Regions from separate parts of the Exiguobacterium oxidotolerans JCM 12280 genome, predicted to be linked through region 2. Evidence: a T-box and tRNA genes for the amino acid it is inferred to sense, from the RefSeq annotation. Region 2 holds a T-box; the other holds one or more tRNA genes.

Region 1 (11,325 bases), 710 kb from region 2:
GCTGTCTCAATCAGATGCTTAAAGACTGGTTTATCTTGATAGACATCAATCGTTCGCTTGATCGCGTCAAGGAAGTCATGTGCATTATAATTCGAGAACGAGAAGCCATTTCCCTCTAATGTAAATTGATTGAATGGTGTCACTGTGTCTCGCAAACCACCTGTTTCACGGACGACAGGTAAAGAACCATACTTCATCGAAATCAATTGACTGAGTCCACACGGTTCAAAGCGTGACGGCATCAAGAACGCGTCGCTCCCTGCATAAATACGTTGGGCGAGTCCGACGTCAAAGCCGATGTATGAAGCCACTTTATCCGGACGAATTGTTGTCGCATGGTGGAACAAGCCCTCGTATTCCGCCTCACCTGACCCGAGAATGATAAACTGCGCGTCGAGTTCGAATAAATCAGGTAAAATGTGCGCAAGTAAATCAATTCCTTTTTGGTCGACAAGACGCGACACGAATCCGAAAAGTGGAACATCCGGATTGACCGGTAGACCCAATTCTTTTTGTAATGCTTCTTTATTTACTGCTTTTCCTTCTTCAGCCGTCTCAACATCATAATTCTCGACAAGATGCTCGTCTGTTTCCGGATTGAATTGACGGTAGTCAATTCCGTTTAAAATCCCACGAACATCGACTGCCCGGTGTTGCAAGATGGATTCTAGACTCTCGCCATAGTAGGGGTCCATGATTTCATCCCGATACGATGGGCTGACCGTCGTAATTTGATTGGCATGAACAAGTCCCGCTTTCATATAATTGACGAGACCATTATGCGCAAGTCCATCCATCGTAAAGTGTTCATGGCTGAGGCCAAGTAAATCGCCAAGAACTTCTTCTGGGAATACACCTTGGTACTGCAAATTATGAATCGTAAAGACCGTCTTGATGTCTTGATAACGCTCAAGGTGTTGGTAATGAATTCGTAAGAAAGCTGGAATGACACCGGTCTGCCAATCATGACAATGAATGACATCTGGTACTTCCGCACGATCAAGGTGTTGAATCATCTCGAGGACTGCCCGGGAAAAGTATGCGAAACGCTCCGCATCGTCGTAATGACCATAAATAATCCCATCTCGATTAAAGTAATATTCATTATCGATGAAATAAAATGTGACACCATCCTGTTTCAGACGTAGGACGGCACCAAATTGTTGACGCCAGCCGACGGGTACGATGAAATCGAATAAAAATTCCATTTCCGACTTGAACTGTTCTTTAATTTGACCATAGTTCGGTAAGACAACGGATACTTCCGCACCCTCTTCAGCAAGCGCTAAAGGGAGCGAGCCGACGACGTCAGCTAGCCCCCCCGTCTTGATGAAGGGTGTCGCTTCTGTGGCAGCAAACCATACCTTCATGATGACATCCCCTTTAAACGATTGTTTGTTTTTTGATGACGATTGGTTCTTCCGCCGTTCCACGAATCACTTGTCCGCGTTTGACAGTGACTTCTTTATCGAGAATCGCGTATTCGACGACTGCCCCTTCTTCGATGACCGATTTTTGCATGATAATCGAATTTTTAACACGAGCATGTTTTCCGACTTTCACACCCCGGAATAAGATGCTGTCTTTCGCTGTTCCTTCTAATTTACATCCATTCGCGACGAGCGAGTTCTTGATCGTCGAGCCTGGGAGATAACGTGTCGGTGGTTCATGCTTAATCTTCGTGTAGACATGTTGGAAATCATTGATTGCTCCCCACTGTTCAAGTAACAGCATGCTCTCACGGTAATACGAGCGGAGCGAATGAATGACTTGTGATGTGCCCTGATACTCGTACCCATGAACATGCAGACGGTTCAACTGCGAGCGAATGATGCTTTGAAGCAAATCATACTCGCCACGTCCAACTGCTTCGTCAACGAGACGGACGAACAAGTTTTTCGATAGGACGACTGTTTCCATATAGAATGTTTCATCAGACGGTTCAAAACCGCGCGAACCGATTGCCGTCACTCGATTTTGATCACCAAAACGAATCGGACGGCAATATTTACATGGCAAGTCACGCTTCGTATAGACGACTGTGATGTCAGCATTCGATTCTTTATGTTCACGCAAAACATCGCGATAATCTACCGCCGATAACACATTCGAACCCGAAATCACGAGGTAGTTTTCTTTACTACGCAAGAAGAAGTCGCGGTGTAAATGGAAGTTTGATAAATCGCCCCGGAATTCATGAGCATCTTGTGATAATGCCGGTGGGAAGATATAGAGTCCCCCGTTCGAACGGTCAAGATCCCACTCTTTTCCCGACCCAAGGTGGTCCATCATCGCTCGGTACTTTTCAAGCGTAAAGACGCCAATGTTGGCGATTTCATTTTGTACCATGTTCGTCAACGTGAAATCAATCAACCGATACCGTCCGGCGAACGGAACCGCGGCTAAATTTCGATGCTCCGTCAGTTCTTTAAAGAATCCTTCTTCTCCACTTAAATTAATGACACCCAATAGATCTGCTTTCATCGGTAGTTCCCCCTTATTGAATCGCTTCTTTTACGACTTCATTTTTCTTGATGACACTATTTGCCTCGATGACGAACACTTCGCCACCCGGTGTACCGATTGTTGCGCCATCTTCGACGACGACGCCGTCCGCTAAAATCGCACGATGAATCGTGACATCTTTTCCGATTTTGACGTTCGGGAAAATGACCGAGTCTTTCACGAGTGCACCTTCCGCGACATCAACGCCGTAGAAGAGAACGGAATGGTTGATTTCACCTTCAATGTGACAGCCTTCATTGATGATTGACGTTTCAATCGTCGCATTGTTTCCGATGTACTGTGGTTGTTGATTCGGGTTAACGGAATGTACTTTCCACGATGGTTCATACAAGTCGAACTCTGGGTCCGCTTCAAGTAAATCCATATTCGCTTCCCATAATGACTGGATTGTCCCAACATCTTTCCAATATCCTTTAAATTTGTACGCGCGAATATTTAAGTTCTCAAACAACATATTCGGAATAATGTTTTTCCCGAAGTCAAAGCTTGACTCGGCATCCCCGGCGTCTTGAATGAGGTGACGTTTTAAAATATCCCAGTTGAAGACATATATGCCCATTGAGGCTAAGTTCGATTTTGGATTTTCAGGTTTTTCTTCAAACTCATTGATCCGTAAATCATCATCTGTGTTTAAGATTCCAAAACGGGGTGCTTCTTCCCACGGCACTTCACGGACTGAAATCGTTACATCTGCCCCACCTTGACGATGCTCTTCAATCATCTTCTCATAATCCATCTTATAGATATGGTCTCCAGATAGGACGAGGACATAGTTTGGATCGTATTGATTGATGTAACTCATGTTCCGATAAATCGCGTTGGCCGTTCCTTCATACCAGTTCTTTCCGTTTTGGGCTTGATATGGAGGCAAGATCGTTAATCCCCCGTTTCGACGGTCTAAGTCCCAGGCACTCCCGATTCCAAGATAACGGTTCAATTCTAGTGGTTCATATTGCGTTAAGACACCGACCGTATCGATTCCCGAGTTCGTACAGTTCGATAATGGGAAATCAATGATTCGATATTTCCCTCCGAACGCGACTGCTGGTTTTGCAGTGTGTTTCGTAAGTGCTCCTAGACGTTTTCCTTCTCCACCAGCAAGTAGCATTGCCACAACATTCTTTTTAGCCATTTCGTCCCCTCCAATTTATGCTCTTTCTTTACAGTCAGACCATGGTGTAGTTTTATACAGATACTCTTATATACCCACCTTTTCTCTTTTTAATATAACATTCCTGCAAAATAGGTTTATTAAAATACGAAATTCCGAAAAAACTTCTATTCCTTTGCTTAAAAGAGACCGATAATAAGAATGAAATGTCTTTTGAGAGGAGTTTTCATGAGAATTACGACTGGCTACCTTTTATTAATTGGACTTACTATCGGTTTACTTTTGACGTTGTTTTCCGTTCGCGACCAACTCGAGACGTCCCGAAAACTTTTTCATTGGGCAGATGTACAGACGACCCGTCAACCATTGACGTCATACAGACCGATTACTGTCACATACGGCAAAGAAAAGGTGAAGTTGTACGATGGACTTCGCCGCGATGATTTAACAGCAAATGCGTTACCTAAAAAAGTCGAGCAAACCTTCATCGCTATCGAAGATCAACGTTTCTATCAGCATGGTGGTTATGATATTACAGGAATTCTTCGCGCATTCACTGAAAATCAATCGACTGACCAAAAAGGGCAAGGTGGCAGTACGATTACACAACAATTGGCTCGAATGACGTATCTTTCAAACGAAAAAACATATACTAGAAAAATAAAAGAAATTTTAATCGCCATTTCATTGGAGCAAAAATACTCCAAAAAAGAACTCTTAACGGCATATGTCAATCAAGCCTATTTCGCAAATAATATTTATGGAATCGAACTGGCATCATCCGCGTACCTCGGAAAAAAGGCGAACGATTTGACGTGGGCAGAAGTGAGTTATCTAGCAGCGATTCCGAACAACCCCACTCTATACGATCCGTTACGTTCACCTCAAAATACAGAAAAACGTCAACAGCGGATTTTAAAGATTTTAGCGAATACAGACACGATATCAAAAACGATCAAAACAAAAGAGATGGCATTATCCTTCAATAAGCCGGTCATCCCATTCCCTGACTATATTGATGCAAGTGTCAAAGAAGCAATCCGTCAAACGGCCACCATCAAAAAATTAGATTACGAGGCCGCACAACAATATCTGCATCAACATGGCGCGACGATTGTGACTTATTTGGATTCAGCGGAGCAAACACGAGCCAAACAATCCATCGTGGGACTACCTAAGGAAATCGAAGGTGCTTATGTCGGAATTGATGGACGAACACGTGGTGTGACAGCACTTGTCGGCCATAAAACTGACTTACCTGGCCAATTCAATCGGGCAACACAATCCTTTCGTCAACCAGGATCCACATTAAAACCATTACTCGTCTATGGACCATATCTCGAGAAAACAAAAGCCACGTTAAGTAGTCCTCTTGACGGTCGTCCTGTTTGCTTTGACGGCTATTGTCCTGAAAATAGCGGGAACCGGATTCTTGGTGAAGTCACACTTGCCGATGCCATTGCCTATTCCTATAACACGCCAGCCCTTCGTGCGTTTTCTGTCTCCTTCGCTGAAGGACTAAAAGCGATTCGTCCGTTTAAATTCAGCCAATGGTCGAAGCAAGACAATGCCTACACGAGTGCGTTAGGTGGATTAAAATATGGTGTTAGTCCTTATGAGTTAACGAGTGCCTACACAACGCTTGCTAATGACGGCTTGTATAGTCCAGCGTCCATGGTTCGAAGCATCACCTTATCAAAAGGCGAAGGGACGCTGTATCGGCATACTGTTCAAAATGATCGCATTTGGTCGAGTCGCACAAACCAGGTGTTACGCAAAGGATTGACGAATGTCATGACATACGGAACAGGGCGTCTTGGTTATGATGCACGCCCCGCTTACATCGGTGGAAAAACAGGGACGACGAATGACAATAAAGATATGTGGTTCGTTGGAATCAAAGATCAACACATAGGAGGGATTTGGTTAGGCGCAGACATACCACGTCCTTTCCCCGTCGAGGCCAACTCAACGCTTCAAGTAAGGACGTGGGCTAACATTCTACGCTGACGATCACTTCGGGAATAAAATCGCTTCACCTAACGAATTGAACAAAGTCAATCCGACCCAGGCTAAGCCAGCCAGTAAGATGCCCCATGCAAGAAACAAAAAGACAATCAAGCCAATCGCTCCGGCCGCAGTCGTCATCTTGCTAATTTGAAAGGTATAAAAGAAAAAATAAATCAGGAAGGAACTTGCTAATACGAGGCAGACGAGTGGAAACGATGTCATGAAAGCAAAGCTGATGCATCCACCAACGAGTAATAAAATGCTACCTGGTCGAAGCATACTCAGTGTCGTCCCGATCTGTTCCTTGATGAAAAAGGCAAACCCTAACTGATTGATTGTGTCTGAAATCAGTTTGAGCGTACTGAAAATCATAAAATAGACGATCAAAAAACCAAGCCAAACTAATAATTTAGTGTCACGTGCGCTCAAAATTTGTAACAATTCATTGTATACACCGACATCCTTTAGCCAGGAGAGTGCTAACTCCGATGTCGCAATCGCAAGCGACGTACTGAACAACAGGATGCTAATCAACGGCGCATAACTTAACAGATAGACATTCGTCCGCATTTCTAATCTCCATTCATAGAAAATTCATATGTAGCACACAATTTCTCTTACAGGTATACTATAATAGATTATATCGGTTATTGAGACTGAAGGGGGAAGCAAAAATGGCATTTATTTTAATGATTGGTGTAAGTCTCGCTTTCTTGACAGCGATCTTCACTGCAGGCTACAACAAAAAACCTGAAGGTAACGAATAATAAAAAAGCGCTGATGCATCGAATAGGATGCGTCAGCGCTTTTTTGTGTTTAAAGTAGTCCAGCGTACCCTTGCTGCCGTAATGCTTCATACACGATAATTGCAGCCGTATTTGAGACGTTTAGCGAACGAACTAAATTTGACTGCGGTAATCGAATACAACGATCGGCATTTTGGTCGATGACTTCAAGCGGTAAGCCTTTTGTTTCTCGACCGAATACAAAGAAGTAGTCTTCCTCGACATTCGACAAATCAATTTGACTTGGATACTGTTCTCCATACTTCGTGATGTAATAAAACTTCCCTTCCGGGTGCTTCTCCCATAATTCTTCAAGTGAATCATGATATCTTACATCAACAAACTCCCAATAATCGAGTCCGGCTCGTTTCAACTGCTTATCATCCGTTGAAAAACCTAGTGGACGGATTAAATGAAGAACGGAATGTGTCGCGGCACACGTTCTTGAGATATTTCCTGTATTTTGAGGAATCTCTGGTTGATACATTACAACATGAATTGCCATTATCTTCTCTCTCCTATCTCATGCGCAAGTAGCGCTTGTTTATGATCGATTCCACTCGCAAACCCCGTCAACTTTCCGGATGCTCCAATGATTCGATGACAAGGATAAATCAGCGCGATCGGGTTTCGATTCAATGCCCCACCGACGGCTCGCGCTGCTTTTTCGGAACCCATCATTTTAGCTAATGTTCCATAACTCGCTGTTTCTCCGAATGGAATCATTCGAAGATTCGTAAGAACACGCCGCTGAAAATCCGTAACGTCGAGTCGACATTGAACCCGGTCAAACGCGTCAGCTTGATGATTCTCATACGCCTCAAGCGCCTGTCTGAGATGAACCGGGAGTGGTGCTTCATAGCGGCTACTCTCACTCAAATAGTGCATCGCACGATCAATATTCAGACCAAAATCCAAATAGACAACCGTCTCTTCCACCCAGGCGACCAGCAATTCACCGAACGAAAAGGACATTTGTTTATACGGCATTGGATTCACCCCATTCGAGCAACAGGCGCTCGCCTTCCGTTTGGACATCCTCTGCTGAATCGACTGCCAGTCGTGCTTCAATGTAGCCACTTTCAACCTTACCGGCAATTCGTCCGATTGCCCATAAGGCAAGGGCACGCATATCGTCACGCTGGTCGCTTTCAGCCATCACACGTAATGCCTCGAGTGCTGACTTGTCTTGATAATGGACGAGGGCACAAATCGCATTTCGTTGAATCGGCTTCTTTCCACGCCAAGCTCCTGAAAGCGAACCGAATTTTTCCTTGAATTCTCGATTACTGAGCGACAAGATTGGAATTAAGAGTGGTTTGACTTGTTCCGGGTCCGGCTGCAACTCAGCATGTTGCGTCGCATGTTTTTTTCGATTGTAAGGACAAACTTGCTGACATGTATCACAGCCGTATAAGCGATTACCTAATGCGTAACGGAAATCTTCCGGAATCAGCGTCTTCGTTTGGGTAATAAAGGAGATACAACGTTTCGCATCAATTACCCCCGGCTCGACTAATGCATCCGTCGGGCAGGCATCGATGCACTTGTTACACGTTCCGCAGAGTTCTTCAACCGCTTGATCAGGAGGTAAGTAAAGATCTGTAATCAACTCACCAAGATAAAGATAAGATCCATGTTCTTCGCTAATGATCGAACAATTCTTTCCGCTAAAACCAATTCCTGCCCGTTCTGCGACGGCGCGATCGACGAGTTCACCAGTATCCACCATCGAACGTGTCTTTGCTCCAGGCGATAACTCTTCGATTTTTTTCTCTAGTAGCTGGAGTCGTTGATTCAGCGCCTGATGATAATCAAGCCCCCAAGAAGATCGACCAAAAATTCCACGCCGTTCCCCTGCTTTCCCACGTGGTGCATCCGTTAACTTACTCGGATAAGCAACTGCAATCGCGATGATTGATACAGCATCATCTAGCAACAGTTTCGGAGTTGTCCGCTTTTCGAGATCGGGTTCTTCAAAACCAGATGCATAATTTTTATCCTGCTGATCAATCAATCGTTGTTTCATCGTTAAAAATGGATCGGCCGTCGTCACCCGAAACACATCGATCCCAATCTCTAAAGCATATGCTTGAAGTGTTTCTTTAAGTTGTTCTCCTCGCATGACAAATCCCTCCTTTCATCATTCTATCCTAAACAAAAAGAGCAATGTGTCAGATGAAAACGACACGTTGCTCTTTTAAATAAGCGGGTGAAGGGAATCGAACCCTCATCATCAGCTTGGAAGGCTGAGGTTTTACCACTAAACTACACCCGCATGGGTTAAAACTAAGATTGTGAAAAGGTAAAGCGGGTGAAGGGAATCGAACCCTCATCATCAGCTTGGAAGGCTGAGGTTTTACCACTAAACTACACCCGCAAGATACCGGTGGTCGGAATCGAACCGACACTCCAAAGGAACACGATTTTGAGTCGTGCGCGTCTACCAGTTCCGCCACACCGGCACAATCTCTTGCAAAAACTATTGAATTGAAAAGAATTGGAGGCGCCAGTCAGAATCGAACTGACGATAGAGGAGTTGCAGTCCTCTGCCTTACCACTTGGCTATGGCGCCACTCGTTGGAGCGGAAGACGGGATTCGAACCCGCGACCCCGACCTTGGCAAGGTCGTATTCTACCACTGAACTACTTCCGCTTAAAAAGCTGGGCTGGAAGGGATCGAACCTTCGCGTGCTGGAATCAAAATCCAGTGCCTTACCACTTGGCTACAGCCCAATAATAAGAGGGCGACTGATGGGAATTGAACCCACGAATGCCGGAATCACAATCCGGTGCGTTAACCACTTCGCCACAATCGCCATAATAAACAGGGGCAGCAGGAATCGAACCCGCGCTGACGGTTTTGGAGACCGTAGTTCTACCGCTAAACTATGCCCCTATGGTGGTGGGGGGGGGCGGATTCGAACCGCCGAACCCGAGGGAGCGGATTTACAGTCCGCCGCGTTTAGCCACTTCGCTACCCCCCCACAAATGGGAAATCAACTTCATTCTTCTATAAAAGGTGGCTTTGGACGGAATCGAACCGCCGACACGAGGATTTTCAGTCCTCTGCTCTACCGACTGAGCTACAAAGCCTTAACAATGGCGGTCCTGACGGGATTCGAACCCGCGATCTCCTGCGTGACAGGCAGGCATGTTAACCGCTACACCACAGGACCGTATGTATTGCGGGGGCCGGATTTGAACCGACGACCTTTGGGTTATGAGCCCAACGAGCTACCAGACTGCTCCACCCCGCGATGATAAAAAATGGTGACCCGTACGGGAATCGAACCCGTGTTACCGCCGTGAAAGGGCGGTGTCTTAACCGCTTGACCAACGGGCCATCGTAGTGAAATTGAAACGTTATATATAATTATGGCGGAGAGCAAGGGATTCGAACCCTTGAGACGCTTATGACGCCTACACGATTTCCAATCGTGCTCCTTCGGCCACTCGGACAGCTCTCCAGTGAACGTGGTGAAGAAGTTATTAATGGCTCCGCAAGTAGGATTTGAACCTACGACCTACCGGTTAACAGCCGGTTGCTCTACCACTGAGCTATTGCGGAACGATCGCCTGGCAGCGTCCTATCCTCACAGGGGGAAGCCCCCAACTACTTTCGGCGTTCAAGTGCTTAACTTCCGTGTTCGGCATGGGAACGGGTGTGACCACTTGGCTATCGCCACCAGACATCTATTATCTTAACATTATGTTTCCATAACGTCAAGCACTTTTTTTGAAAGGCTCGCGCCCTCAAAACTGAAGTCATCAACAATCATCTGCTAGAACAAGGCCTCGACCGATTAGTATCACTCAGCTCCGCATGTCACCATGCTTCCACCCGTGACCTATCTACCTCATCGTCTCTGAGGGGTCTTTCTTGATTACTCAAAGGGAAATCTCATCTTGGAGGGGGCTTCATGCTTAGATGCTTTCAGCATTTATCCCGTCCGCACGTAGCTACCCAGCGATGCTCCTGGCGGAACAACTGGTACACCAGCGGTGCGTCCATCCCGGTCCTCTCGTACTAAGGACAGCTCTCCTCAAATTTCCTGCGCCCACGACGGATAGGGACCGAACTGTCTCACGACGTTCTGAACCCAGCTCGCGTACCGCTTTAATGGGCGAACAGCCCAACCCTTGGGACCTACTCCAGCCCCAGGATGCGATGAGCCGACATCGAGGTGCCAAACCTCCCCGTCGATGTGGACTCTTGGGGGAGATCAGCCTGTTATCCCCAGGGTAGCTTTTATCCGTTGAGCGATGGCCCTTCCATGCGGAACCACCGGATCACTAAGCCCGACTTTCGTCCCTGCTCGACTTGTAGGTCTCGCAGTCAAGCTCCCTTCTGCCTTTGCGCTCTACGAATGATTTCCAACCATTCTGAGGGAACCTTTGGGCGCCTCCGTTACTGTTTAGGAGGCGACCGCCCCAGTCAAACTACCCGCCTGACACGGTCCTCCAGCCGGATTACGGCTGCGAGTTAGAGACTCTATGCATGAAGGGCGGTATCCCAAGGGTGACTCCTCCGAAGCTGGCGCTCCGGTCTCGACGTCTCCCGCCTATCCTGTACATCATGCACAAAGCCTCAATATCAGGCTGTAGTAAAGCTCCATGGGGTCTTTCCGTCCTGTCGCGGGTAACCTGCATCTTCACAGGTACTATGATTTCACCGGGTCTCTCGTTGAGACAGTGCCCAAATCGTTACGCCTTTCGTGCGGGTCGGAACTTACCCGACAAGGAATTTCGCTACCTTAGGACCGTTATAGTTACGGCCGCCGTTTACTGGGGCTTCGGTTCAAAGCTTCGCTTGCGCTAACCCATCCCCTTAACCTTCCAGCACCGGGCAGGCGTCAGCCCCTATACGTCATCTTGCGATTTAGCAGAGAC
Region 2 (11,325 bases):
GTGCTAGGTGTTGGGGGGTTTCCGCCCCTCAGTGCTGAAGCTAACGCATTAAGCACTCCGCCTGGGGAGTACGGCCGCAAGGCTGAAACTCAAAGGAATTGACGGGGACCCGCACAAGCGGTGGAGCATGTGGTTTAATTCGAAGCAACGCGAAGAACCTTACCAACTCTTGACATCCCCTTGACCGCTTGAGAGATCAAGTTTTCCCTTCGGGGACAAGGGTGACAGGTGGTGCATGGTTGTCGTCAGCTCGTGTCGTGAGATGTTGGGTTAAGTCCCGCAACGAGCGCAACCCCTATCCTTAGTTGCCAGCATTTAGTTGGGCACTCTAGGGAGACTGCCGGTGACAAACCGGAGGAAGGTGGGGATGACGTCAAATCATCATGCCCCTTATGAGTTGGGCTACACACGTGCTACAATGGACGGTACAAAGGGCAGCGAGACCGCGAGGTGGAGCCAATCCCAGAAAGCCGTTCCCAGTTCGGATTGCAGGCTGCAACTCGCCTGCATGAAGTCGGAATCGCTAGTAATCGCAGGTCAGCATACTGCGGTGAATACGTTCCCGGGTCTTGTACACACCGCCCGTCACACCACGAGAGTTTGCAACACCCGAAGCCGGTGAGGTAACCGCAAGGAGCCAGCCGTCGAAGGTGGGGTAGATGATTGGGGTGAAGTCGTAACAAGGTAGCCGTATCGGAAGGTGCGGCTGGATCACCTCCTTTCTAAGGAAAACGTCCCGTAAGGGACATGCCCATCGTTCAGTTTTGAGAGCTCGTCTCTCAGTCTCGTAAGAGACACTCGCACCTTGAAAACTGAAGACATCAACAAGACATCAAATTTTTTATAACCATGTCATTAGACGTGTGTTCTTAGAATACCAAAATGCTAGATCAAGGTATGAAGGGCGTACGGTGGATGCCTTGGCACTAGGAGCCGATGAAGGACGCGACGAACAGCGATATGCTTCGGGGAGCAGTAAGTATGCTTTGATCCGAGGATTTCCGAATGGGGGAACCCACCATCCGTAATGGGATGGGACATGTTACATGAATACATAGTGTAGCGTGAGGCAGACCCGGGGAACTGAAACATCTAAGTACCCGGAGGAAGAGAAAGCAAATGCGATTCCCTGAGTAGCGGCGAGCGAAACGGGAACAGCCCAAACCGGAGAGCATGCTCTCCGGGGTTGTAGGACACTCTATACGGAGTCAAAAAGGAAGACAGTAGGTGAATGACCTGGAAAGGTCGGCCGAAGAAGGTGACAGCCCTGTAGCTGAAACTGTTTTCCCTCCAGAGTGGATCCTGAGTACGGCGGGACACGTGAAACCCCGTCGGAATCCGGGAGGACCATCTCCCAAGGCTAAATACTCCCTAGTGACCGATAGTGAACCAGTACCGTGAGGGAAAGGTGAAAAGCACCCCGGAAGGGGAGTGAAATAGATCCTGAAACCGTATGCCTACAAGTAGTCAGAGCCCGTTAATGGGTGATGGCGTGCCTTTTGTAGAATGAACCGGCGAGTTACGATAGCGCGCGAGGTTAAGCTGATGAGGCGGAGCCGTAGCGAAAGCGAGTCTGAATAGGGCGCCATAGTGCGTTGTCGTAGACCCGAAACCAGGTGATCTACCCATGTCCAGGATGAAGGTCAGGTAACACTGACTGGAGGTCCGAACCCACGCACGTTGAAAAGTGCGGGGATGAGGTGTGGGTAGCGGTGAAATGCCAATCGAACCTGGAGATAGCTGGTTCTCCCCGAAATAGCTTTAGGGCTAGCCTCGAGGTTGAGAGTTCCGGAGGTAGAGCACTGATTGGACTAGGGGCCCCCACAGGGTTACCGAATTCAGTTAAACTCCGAATGCCGGCAACTTATACTCGGGAGTCAGACTGCGAGTGATAAGATCCGTAGTCAAGAGGGAAACAGCCCAGACCGCCAGCTAAGGTCCCAAAGTGTATGTTAAGTGGAAAAGGATGTGGCGCTGCCTAGACAGCTAGGATGTTGGCTTAGAAGCAGCCACCATTCAAAGAGTGCGTAATAGCTCACTAGTCGAGTGGCGCCGCGCCGAAAATGTAACGGGGCTAAACATACCACCGAAGCTGCGGATTCCGTAAGGAATGGTAGGGGAGCGTTCCAAACCGCTGTGAAGCTGTACCGTAAGGAGCAGTGGAGCGTTTGGAAGTGAGAATGCCGGTGTGAGTAGCGAAAAGAGGGGTGAGAATCCCCTCCGTCGAAAGCCCAAGGTTTCCTGAGGAAGGCTCGTCCGCTCAGGGTTAGTCTGGACCTAAGCCGAGGCCGAAAGGCGTAGGCGATGGATAACAGGTTGATATTCCTGTACCACCGATCCACCGTTTGAACAATGGGGGGACGCAGGAGGATAGTGACGCATGCGGATGGAAGTGCATGTGTAAGTTTCGAGATCGTCTGATTGGCAAATCCGTCAGGCACCAAGATCGAGGAACGACGCGGAGTCCCCTAGGGACGAAGGTCACGATTTCACACTGCCAAGAAAAGCCTCTAGTGAGGTGGAAGGTGCCAGTACCGTAAACCGACACAGGTAGGCGGGATGAGAATTCTAAGACGCGCGGGATAACTCTCGTTAAGGAACTCGGCAAAATGGTCCCGTAACTTCGGGAGAAGGGACGCTCTACATGAGTAGAGCCGCAGTGAATAGGCCCAAACGACTGTTTAGCAAAAACACAGGTCTCTGCTAAATCGCAAGATGACGTATAGGGGCTGACGCCTGCCCGGTGCTGGAAGGTTAAGGGGATGGGTTAGCGCAAGCGAAGCTTTGAACCGAAGCCCCAGTAAACGGCGGCCGTAACTATAACGGTCCTAAGGTAGCGAAATTCCTTGTCGGGTAAGTTCCGACCCGCACGAAAGGCGTAACGATTTGGGCACTGTCTCAACGAGAGACCCGGTGAAATCATAGTACCTGTGAAGATGCAGGTTACCCGCGACAGGACGGAAAGACCCCATGGAGCTTTACTACAGCCTGATATTGAGGCTTTGTGCATGATGTACAGGATAGGCGGGAGACGTCGAGACCGGAGCGCCAGCTTCGGAGGAGTCACCCTTGGGATACCGCCCTTCATGCATAGAGTCTCTAACTCGCAGCCGTAATCCGGCTGGAGGACCGTGTCAGGCGGGTAGTTTGACTGGGGCGGTCGCCTCCTAAACAGTAACGGAGGCGCCCAAAGGTTCCCTCAGAATGGTTGGAAATCATTCGTAGAGCGCAAAGGCAGAAGGGAGCTTGACTGCGAGACCTACAAGTCGAGCAGGGACGAAAGTCGGGCTTAGTGATCCGGTGGTTCCGCATGGAAGGGCCATCGCTCAACGGATAAAAGCTACCCTGGGGATAACAGGCTGATCTCCCCCAAGAGTCCACATCGACGGGGAGGTTTGGCACCTCGATGTCGGCTCATCGCATCCTGGGGCTGGAGTAGGTCCCAAGGGTTGGGCTGTTCGCCCATTAAAGCGGTACGCGAGCTGGGTTCAGAACGTCGTGAGACAGTTCGGTCCCTATCCGTCGTGGGCGCAGGAAATTTGAGGAGAGCTGTCCTTAGTACGAGAGGACCGGGATGGACGCACCGCTGGTGTACCAGTTGTTCCGCCAGGAGCATCGCTGGGTAGCTACGTGCGGACGGGATAAATGCTGAAAGCATCTAAGCATGAAGCCCCCTCCAAGATGAGATTTCCCTTTGAGTAATCAAGAAAGACCCCTCAGAGACGATGAGGTAGATAGGTCACGGGTGGAAGCATGGTGACATGCGGAGCTGAGTGATACTAATCGGTCGAGGCCTTGTTCTAGCAGATGATTGTTGATGACTTCAGTTTTGAGGGCGCGAGCCCGTCGTCTGGTGACGATAGCCAAGTGGTCACACCCGTTCCCATGCCGAACACGGAAGTTAAGCACTTGAACGCCGAAAGTAGTTGGGGGCTTCCCCCTGTGAGGATAGGACGTTGCCAGGCAATTGAAAAAGACCGATCTGCATCTTGCAGGTCGGTCTTTTTGTGTTGTGTGAAACTTCAGACTGTTCTGATTATTAGTGGAGTCATTGACATGACTGCTTCTCCTTGTTACCATAACATCAATATTCTTTTATCAAAGAGAAAGCGAGTGGATAAACATGTGGGAGAATAAATTTGCTAAAGAGGGCTTGACGTTTGATGACGTTTTGCTTGTACCACGTCGTTCAAGTGTCTTACCACGTGACGTCGATCTATCTGTATCCTTATGCGAAGGGATTACACTGAACATCCCGTTGATCAGTGCAGGAATGGATACTGTGACGGAAGCACCAATGGCGATTGCCATGGCACGTCAAGGCGGTCTAGGTGTCGTCCACAAAAATATGTCGATGGAAGACCAAGCAGAACATGTCGATCGCGTCAAACGTTCTGAAAATGGTGTCATCACGAATCCGTTTTACCTTACACCTGAACGCCAAGTATACGATGCTGAATATTTAATGAGTAAATATCGTATTTCTGGTGTTCCGATTGTTAACAACGAAACAGAACGGAAACTCGTGGGTATTTTAACAAACCGTGATCTTCGTTTTGTTAAAGATTATTCGACGGTAATTGAGACGGTCATGACGACAGAAGAACTCGTCACTGCTACAGTTGGTACGTCACTTGAAGAAGCAGAACAAATTCTCCACAAACATCGCATTGAAAAGTTACCACTCGTTGATGAGAACGGTGTATTAAAAGGCTTAATCACAACAAAGGATATTGAAAAAGTGGAACAATATCCACATGCAGCAAAAGATCAATTCGGACGTCTTCTCGTCGCTGCAGCTGTCGGTGTCACGAAAGATGCATCTCTTCGCGCACGTTTCCTTGTTGATGCAGGCGTCGATGCACTCGTCGTCGATACGGCACACGGTCACTCTGAAGGCGTACTCTTAAAAGTACGTGAGCTTCGTGATGAATATCCAAATCTTCCAATCATCGCAGGGAACGTTGCAACAGCAGAAGCAACACGCGATTTAATTGAAGCTGGTGCATCGGTCGTCAAGGTAGGGATTGGACCTGGTTCAATTTGTACGACACGTGTCGTTGCGGGAGTGGGGGTTCCACAAATCACTGCAGTCTTTGATTGTGCGACGGAAGCCCGTAAGCATGGTGTCTCCATCATTGCTGACGGCGGAATCAAATACTCGGGCGATATCGTCAAAGCACTTGCAGCTGGCGGCCATGCCGTCATGTTAGGTAGTCTGCTCGCTGGTGTTGAAGAAAGCCCAGGCGAAATGGAAATCTACCAAGGTCGTCAATTTAAGACATACCGTGGTATGGGTTCTGAAGCATCAATGAAACGTGGTAGTCAAGATCGCTACTTCCAAGAAGCAGATAAAAAATTCGTTCCAGAAGGAATTGAAGGTCGCGTCGCTTACCGTGGAAAACTCGGTGATTCTGTCTATCAACTCGTTGGTGGGATTCGTTCAGGAATGGGATATTGTGGAGCAGCTTCATTAGAAGAATTGCGTGAAGACACACAATTCATCCGCATGACGGGTGCTGGATTACAAGAAAGTCACCCACATGACATTCAAATCACAAAAGAAGCATCGAACTATACACGCCAATAATCAAACAAAAAAGCCTTGCAGATGATGCGAGGCTTTTTTTGTTTGATCAGTGATGTCGAGCGACTCAAAGTGAGACACAGTATGAAAATCATGAACACATTTAAGTAGATTTTGTTCACAGTCCGAGAGAACAATACTATAACTTCCAAGCCTGTAACAACTCCCCAAGCCCCTCTTCAAGATCTGATTCCGATAGACTTGCAAAACCTAACACGATTTGTGGATGCACTGCTTCTAACGGAAGTTGTGCATACTGAGATAAACCATAGACCTGAATTGAAGCGTCGTGTGCTCGCCTGACTAATTCTTCTTCCGTCATCCCGTTCGCAACAGAAACGACGACATGCAAACCCGCACTTTCGCCGGTCAAGCGCAGGGATGAGACAGCACGTAACGAATTGACGACGATGTCTAACTTACGCCGGTAAATCTTTCGCATCCGGTTCAAATGTTTCTCGAAGTCTCCTTCTTTCATAAAGCGTGTCAAAATCGTTTGATCAAAACGTGAGACACTGCATGTGTAATAGGAGAGTTCGGCCTGATAGCGCTCAAGCAAAGAAGGCGGAAGGACCATGTAGCCAATCCGCAGTGAAGGCATGAGCGACTTGGAGAAGGTGCTCAAATAGAGGACCCGTTCACTATCGATGCTGTGGAGTGACGGAATCGACTTGCCACTATAACGAAACTCACTGTCGTAGTCATCCTCAATGATGTAACGTGTCGGCGATTCAGCAGCCCAGTTCACCAATTGCCGGCGCCGATTGACGGATAAGATGCTTCCGGATGGAAATTGGTGGGCAGGTGTCACATACATGATATCCACATTGGTCTGACTTAAAGTCGAGACTTTGACACCACTTTGATCGACCGGAATCGGGAGTGCTGTTCGTCCATGATTCTCAAGAATGAGTCGGGTCGCATGATAACCGGGATCTTCGATGCCATAGGTGACGTGTTGTCCTAGCAGGAAAATCAGTTGGGGTAAAAGTTGTTCGACCCCAGACCCGACGATGATTTGTTCAGGCGAACAGATGACACCTCTTGAGTGATATAGGTAGGTCGCAATTTCAACACGTAAGGCGAGATCGCCTTGCGGGTGTCCGAGTGAAACAAGAGATTGATTATGTTCATCGATGACATCCTTCGCATGTTTTCGCCAACGTGAAAAAGGAAAAGACGATCCATCGATTTTACTCGGATGGAAATCATGACGGATATAGGTGGACGGAGAAAGGTGTTGCCTCGTTGCTAGTGGTGTCTTCTTTACATAAGCGAGCTCTTCATGTGCTAAGACAAAATACCCTTTTCTTGAAATCGATTCGACATAGCCTTCGGCGACAAGTTGTTGATAGGCGAGCTCAATCGTCGTTTGACTCAAGTTCAAGAACTGACCGAGTTTTCGTTTTGATGGTAATTTGAGACCATACTCTAGACGTCCATCGATGATTTCTTGACGAATCTGCTGATACAATTGCTCGTATAACGGCTTATTGCCCTCTCGTATTAACTCGAACGATAACATATCCATCGAAGTACCTCCTAAAACTGACCTGTTCATTTCATCATAAACTGATACTTTTAAAATAGTCAATCGAGACTATACTAAAACGTAAGTATGGAGCTATCAATCAAATTGTTCGAGGGGGAATTTAGAATGATGGAACGGCAACAAGGAACGGACCGTGTCAAAAGAGGAATGGCTGAGATGCAAAAAGGGGGCGTCATCATGGACGTCGTCAATGCCGAGCAAGCAAAAATCGCAGAGGCAGCGGGCGCAGTCGCCGTCATGGCACTCGAACGTGTCCCATCTGATATTCGCCGAGATGGGGGTGTGGCACGCATGGCAGATCCGACCATCACGGAAGAGGTCGTAAATGCCGTCACGATTCCTGTCATGGCGAAATGCCGCATCGGGCATATCGTCGAAGCACGGATTCTTGAGTCGATGGGGGTCGATTTCATTGATGAAAGTGAAGTCCTGACACCGGCTGATGAAGAGTATCATTTGTTGAAGTCGACCTTTACGGTACCGTTCGTTTGTGGCGCACGCGATTTAGGAGAGGCGGCTCGGCGAATTGCGGAAGGTGCGGCGATGATTCGGACAAAAGGCGAACCGGGGACGGGGAACGTTGTTGAAGCTGTCCGGCATATGCGAAAAATTCAAGCGGAACTCAATCAGATTTTACATACGAATCCGGATGAGTTGATGACACGGGCGAAAGAGTGGGGTGCCTCTTATGAAGTCTTGCGTTTGATTCAGCAAGAAGGACGTCTACCGGTCGTGAACTTTGCTGCCGGTGGAATCGCGACGCCTGCTGATGCTGCACTGATGATGCACCTTGGTGCTGACGGTGTCTTCGTCGGTTCCGGGATCTTTAAATCGGAGCAACCGGAAAAATTTGCGAAAGCGATCGTCGAAGCCGTGACGTATCGGGATGACTTCGAACGAATTGCTTATCTCTCGAAAGGTCTTGGAACAGCGATGAAGGGGATTGATGTCACGTCGATGCCGTTTGAGGAACGGATGGCACCACGGGGATGGTAATCGGTGTACTTGGTCTACAAGGGGCAATCCGGGAACACCTTGAGATGTTGGCGTCGCTCGGTGTAAAGACGCGTATCGTTAAATCGGCCGGAGATTTAGAAGGACTCGCCGGACTCGTCCTGCCCGGTGGTGAATCCACGACGATGCGACGATTGATTGATCGTTACGCCTTACTTGCGCCCCTTCGACAAAAAATAAACACATTACCGATGTTCGGGACGTGCGCCGGGATGATTTTATTAGCGACGGAACTTGAACAAGGAGATGTTCACCTCGGGGCAATCCCGATGAAGGTGAAACGAAACGCCTTTGGTCGCCAAGTGGACAGTTTTGAAACGATGCTAGCCGTCGAGGGAATCGAGGTGGACATTGAAGCTGTCTTTATTCGAGGCCCTTATGTCGAACGAATCGATCAAGCGACCCGCGTTCTCGCTCGCATAGACGACGAAATCGTCGTCGTCGAAACAGACATGCATCTCGCCTGTTCGTTTCATCCGGAATTGACGAACGATACCCGTTTGCATCGTTACTTTATTGAAAAAGTAAAAAAACAACGTTCGGTTCACGTCATCTAACGACAAAAAAGTATCCTTCAGTTCAAGCTGTCGGATACTTTTTTTATGCTACACTGAGGGTATAAATGAATTAAAGGAGAGGAACGATGAAACGACTTTTCATACTCTTCTTGAGCGTCCTTTTGCTGACGACGAGTCTACTTCCAGTGACGAGTTATGCCGAGGTACCGACGATCAAGGCAGAATCCTACATCATGGTCGATGCTGTGACCGGTAAAGTATTGTTAGAAGAACAAGCCGATTTGGCTTTACCTCCCGCTTCGATGACGAAATTGATGACACTTTACTTAGTCCGACGTCAAATCGAACAAAAGAAACTAAGCTGGAACAAAAAAGTTCAACCAAGCCAAAAAGTGCTCAAATTAGCTGGCACACCAGGATTGGCACGGGTGCCGTTAAAAAATCGTACATATACCGTTCGTGAACTTTATAATGCCGCATTCATCAAATCGGCGAATGACGCTGCCGTCTTACTTGCTGAAGTCGTTGCCGGAACAGAACAAAAATTCGTCAAGCTGATGAATGAGACGGCGCAGACGTTTGGGATGGATAATACAGAATATGCAAACGCCTCGGGTCTCGACGCCGTCGATGCGGCCTTACCGGGGACGAACTTGATGACAGCGACGGATATCGCTTTACTTGTCATTCGGTTCATCAAGGACTATCCCGATGTCTTAGACGTCACGAGCCGCTCCTCGATGAAGCTTGACGGGACGACGCTTCAAAATTCGGATAAGATGCTGAAAAATCAAAAGTATGCGTATCCCGGGATGCGTGGGATGAAAACAGGGACGACGGATCTTGCCGGATATTGTTTTGCCGGTGTCGCGATCAAAGATAACATGACAATCATTACGGTCGTCATGCGGACGACATCCGATCAAGCACGTTTTGCAGAAACAAAAAAATTGCTCGATTATGGTTTTTCATCATTTGAACCGCTGACGTACTACGGCAAAGGCGAGCGTATAAAAGGTGTCTTCCCGATCCGCGGTGCAGAAGAAGCGGACTACGATGTCGTCACCGATGCGTCGCTTTACGTGACGGTACCGAAAAATGCAGCAAACCGTCCACCCGTATTTACGTTTGATGTGACCCATGCTCCTGTTAAAAATGGTGCAAGTGTCGGGACGGTTCAAGTGAAGGATGAGGGAACATATTTGCCGGGATTCGATGTGCCAAGATCACTTCTTTATAGTACGGAGCGGATTGAACTGGCGAGTTTTAAAACACGGTTATTCCGGGCGATTGCGGCCTGGTCCGATAAAATTGATGATGCGATTCGTAAACCGGGTCTTGTCAATCTCAAACAGGATAGTGTAAAGTAGAGCTAATCTCATAACGATGCAATGAACGGACCAAGTAAAGGAATTTATTCTGTTAAGAGAGCTAGTGGTTGGTGTGAACTAGTCAGAAGGATGCCTTGAATCGAGCCGGATCGCACACCTTGCGAACAAGGTGCGGGTACGCCCGTTATCGCGTCTTAAAGTTGGCTAGTTCTGTCTAGCAATGAGGGTGGCAACGCGGATCCAAGGTGATTCGTCCCTCTTCGGTTTTTTATACCGGAGAGGGATGGATTGCCTTTTTTTATTGAAAAAAAGGAGGAATACACATGATTGATATTAAACGCCTGCGTCAAGATTTTGACGCAATCCAAGAGAAACTGGCACACCGCGGGGAAGATTTGACGGACATGAACCGATTCATCGCGTTAGATGAAAAACGTCGTGAACTGATTGCCCGGACCGAGGTCTTGAAAGCGGAACGAAATGACGCGACGAAAAAAATCGCGGAACTCAAACGGAATAAAGAAAATGCCGACGAAGCAATTGCCGCGATGCGAACTGTCGGAGATGAGATTAAAGGGATCGATGACGAGTTGCGCGAAGTCGAAGCGACATTGAATCAACTGTTGCTTGGTATTCCGAACATCCCGCATGATAGCGTCCCAATCGGTTCTTCAGAAGATGATAATGTCGTCATCCGTGAAGTCGGTGATAAACCGGCCTTTGATTTTGAAGCTGTCCCGCACTGGGATTTGATGGAGCAGTTAAAAATCGTTGACGTTGAACGGGCAGGGAAAGTCACAGGAAGTCGCTTCGTTTTCTATCGTGGGGCAGGTGCTCGTCTCGAGCGGGCCTTGATCAACTTCATGATGGACATGCATCAAGATGAAAATGGCTACACGGAAATCTTACCACCACTCATGGTCAACCGCGAATCAATGACAGGAACAGGACAACTTCCGAAATTTGAAGAAGATGCCTTCAAAGTCGAAGAGACGAACTACTTCCTCGTCCCGACAGCGGAAGTACCCGTGACGAACATGCACCGGGACGAAATCTTGGCAGCGAGCCAGTTACCGATCGGTTATGCAGCATACAGCCAGTGTTTCCGCTCAGAAGCCGGATCTGCCGGTCGTGATACACGAGGTCTGATTCGTCAACACCAATTCAACAAAGTGGAGCTCGTTCGTTTCGTTAAGCCGGAAGAGTCTTATGAACAACTTGAACTGTTGACTGGTCAAGCCGAAGAAGTGCTTAAACGATTGAAATTACCGTATCAAGTCCTCAGCATGTGTACGGCGGATCTTGGGTTCACTGCAGCGAAGA

The links. The T-box of region 2 lies ahead of serS (serine--tRNA ligase). A T-box ahead of a tRNA ligase gene usually reads a tRNA of that ligase, here a tRNA-Ser.
Region 1: it has a tRNA-Ser gene. The T-box ahead of serS (serine--tRNA ligase) is inferred to sense a tRNA for this amino acid. The anticodon was not compared.

The regions. Positions count from the first base shown of each region.
Region 1 covers NZ_JNIS01000001.1:2,285,441-2,296,765, reverse strand. The annotation lists gene glgA (glycogen synthase GlgA) at 1-1,370, opposite strand, end outside; gene glgD (glucose-1-phosphate adenylyltransferase subunit GlgD) at 1,384-2,484, opposite strand; gene P403_RS0111650 (glucose-1-phosphate adenylyltransferase) at 2,498-3,658, opposite strand; gene P403_RS0111645 (transglycosylase domain-containing protein) at 3,866-5,647, shown strand; gene P403_RS0111640 (DUF5366 family protein) at 5,651-6,217, opposite strand; gene trmL (tRNA (uridine(34)/cytosine(34)/5-carboxymethylaminomethyluridine(34)-2'-O)-methyltransferase TrmL) at 6,464-6,937, opposite strand; gene P403_RS16945 (methylated-DNA--[protein]-cysteine S-methyltransferase) at 6,937-7,422, opposite strand; gene queG (tRNA epoxyqueuosine(34) reductase QueG) at 7,412-8,557, opposite strand; tRNA gene P403_RS0111615 (tRNA-Gly) at 8,640-8,710, opposite strand; tRNA gene P403_RS0111610 (tRNA-Gly) at 8,742-8,812, opposite strand; tRNA gene P403_RS0111605 (tRNA-Leu) at 8,817-8,897, opposite strand; tRNA gene P403_RS0111600 (tRNA-Cys) at 8,934-9,007, opposite strand; tRNA gene P403_RS0111595 (tRNA-Gly) at 9,014-9,088, opposite strand; tRNA gene P403_RS0111590 (tRNA-Gln) at 9,097-9,168, opposite strand; tRNA gene P403_RS0111585 (tRNA-His) at 9,179-9,251, opposite strand; tRNA gene P403_RS0111580 (tRNA-Trp) at 9,261-9,331, opposite strand; tRNA gene P403_RS0111575 (tRNA-Tyr) at 9,336-9,419, opposite strand; tRNA gene P403_RS0111570 (tRNA-Phe) at 9,456-9,528, opposite strand; tRNA gene P403_RS0111565 (tRNA-Asp) at 9,536-9,611, opposite strand; tRNA gene P403_RS0111560 (tRNA-Met) at 9,619-9,692, opposite strand; tRNA gene P403_RS0111555 (tRNA-Glu) at 9,704-9,778, opposite strand; tRNA gene P403_RS0111550 (tRNA-Ser) at 9,812-9,902, opposite strand; tRNA gene P403_RS0111545 (tRNA-Asn) at 9,929-10,003, opposite strand; rRNA gene rrf (5S ribosomal RNA) at 10,010-10,125, opposite strand; rRNA gene P403_RS0111535 (23S ribosomal RNA) at 10,219-11,325, opposite strand, start outside.
Region 2 covers NZ_JNIS01000001.1:1,577,182-1,588,506, forward strand. The annotation lists rRNA gene P403_RS0107965 (16S ribosomal RNA) at 1-722, shown strand, start outside; rRNA gene P403_RS0107970 (23S ribosomal RNA) at 889-3,803, shown strand; rRNA gene rrf (5S ribosomal RNA) at 3,850-3,965, shown strand; gene guaB (IMP dehydrogenase) at 4,124-5,590, shown strand; gene pdxR (MocR-like pyridoxine biosynthesis transcription factor PdxR) at 5,727-7,118, opposite strand; gene pdxS (pyridoxal 5'-phosphate synthase lyase subunit PdxS) at 7,248-8,135, shown strand; gene pdxT (pyridoxal 5'-phosphate synthase glutaminase subunit PdxT) at 8,129-8,710, shown strand; gene P403_RS0108000 (D-alanyl-D-alanine carboxypeptidase family protein) at 8,797-10,041, shown strand; T-box leader at 10,054-10,263, shown strand; gene serS (serine--tRNA ligase) at 10,326-11,325, shown strand, end outside.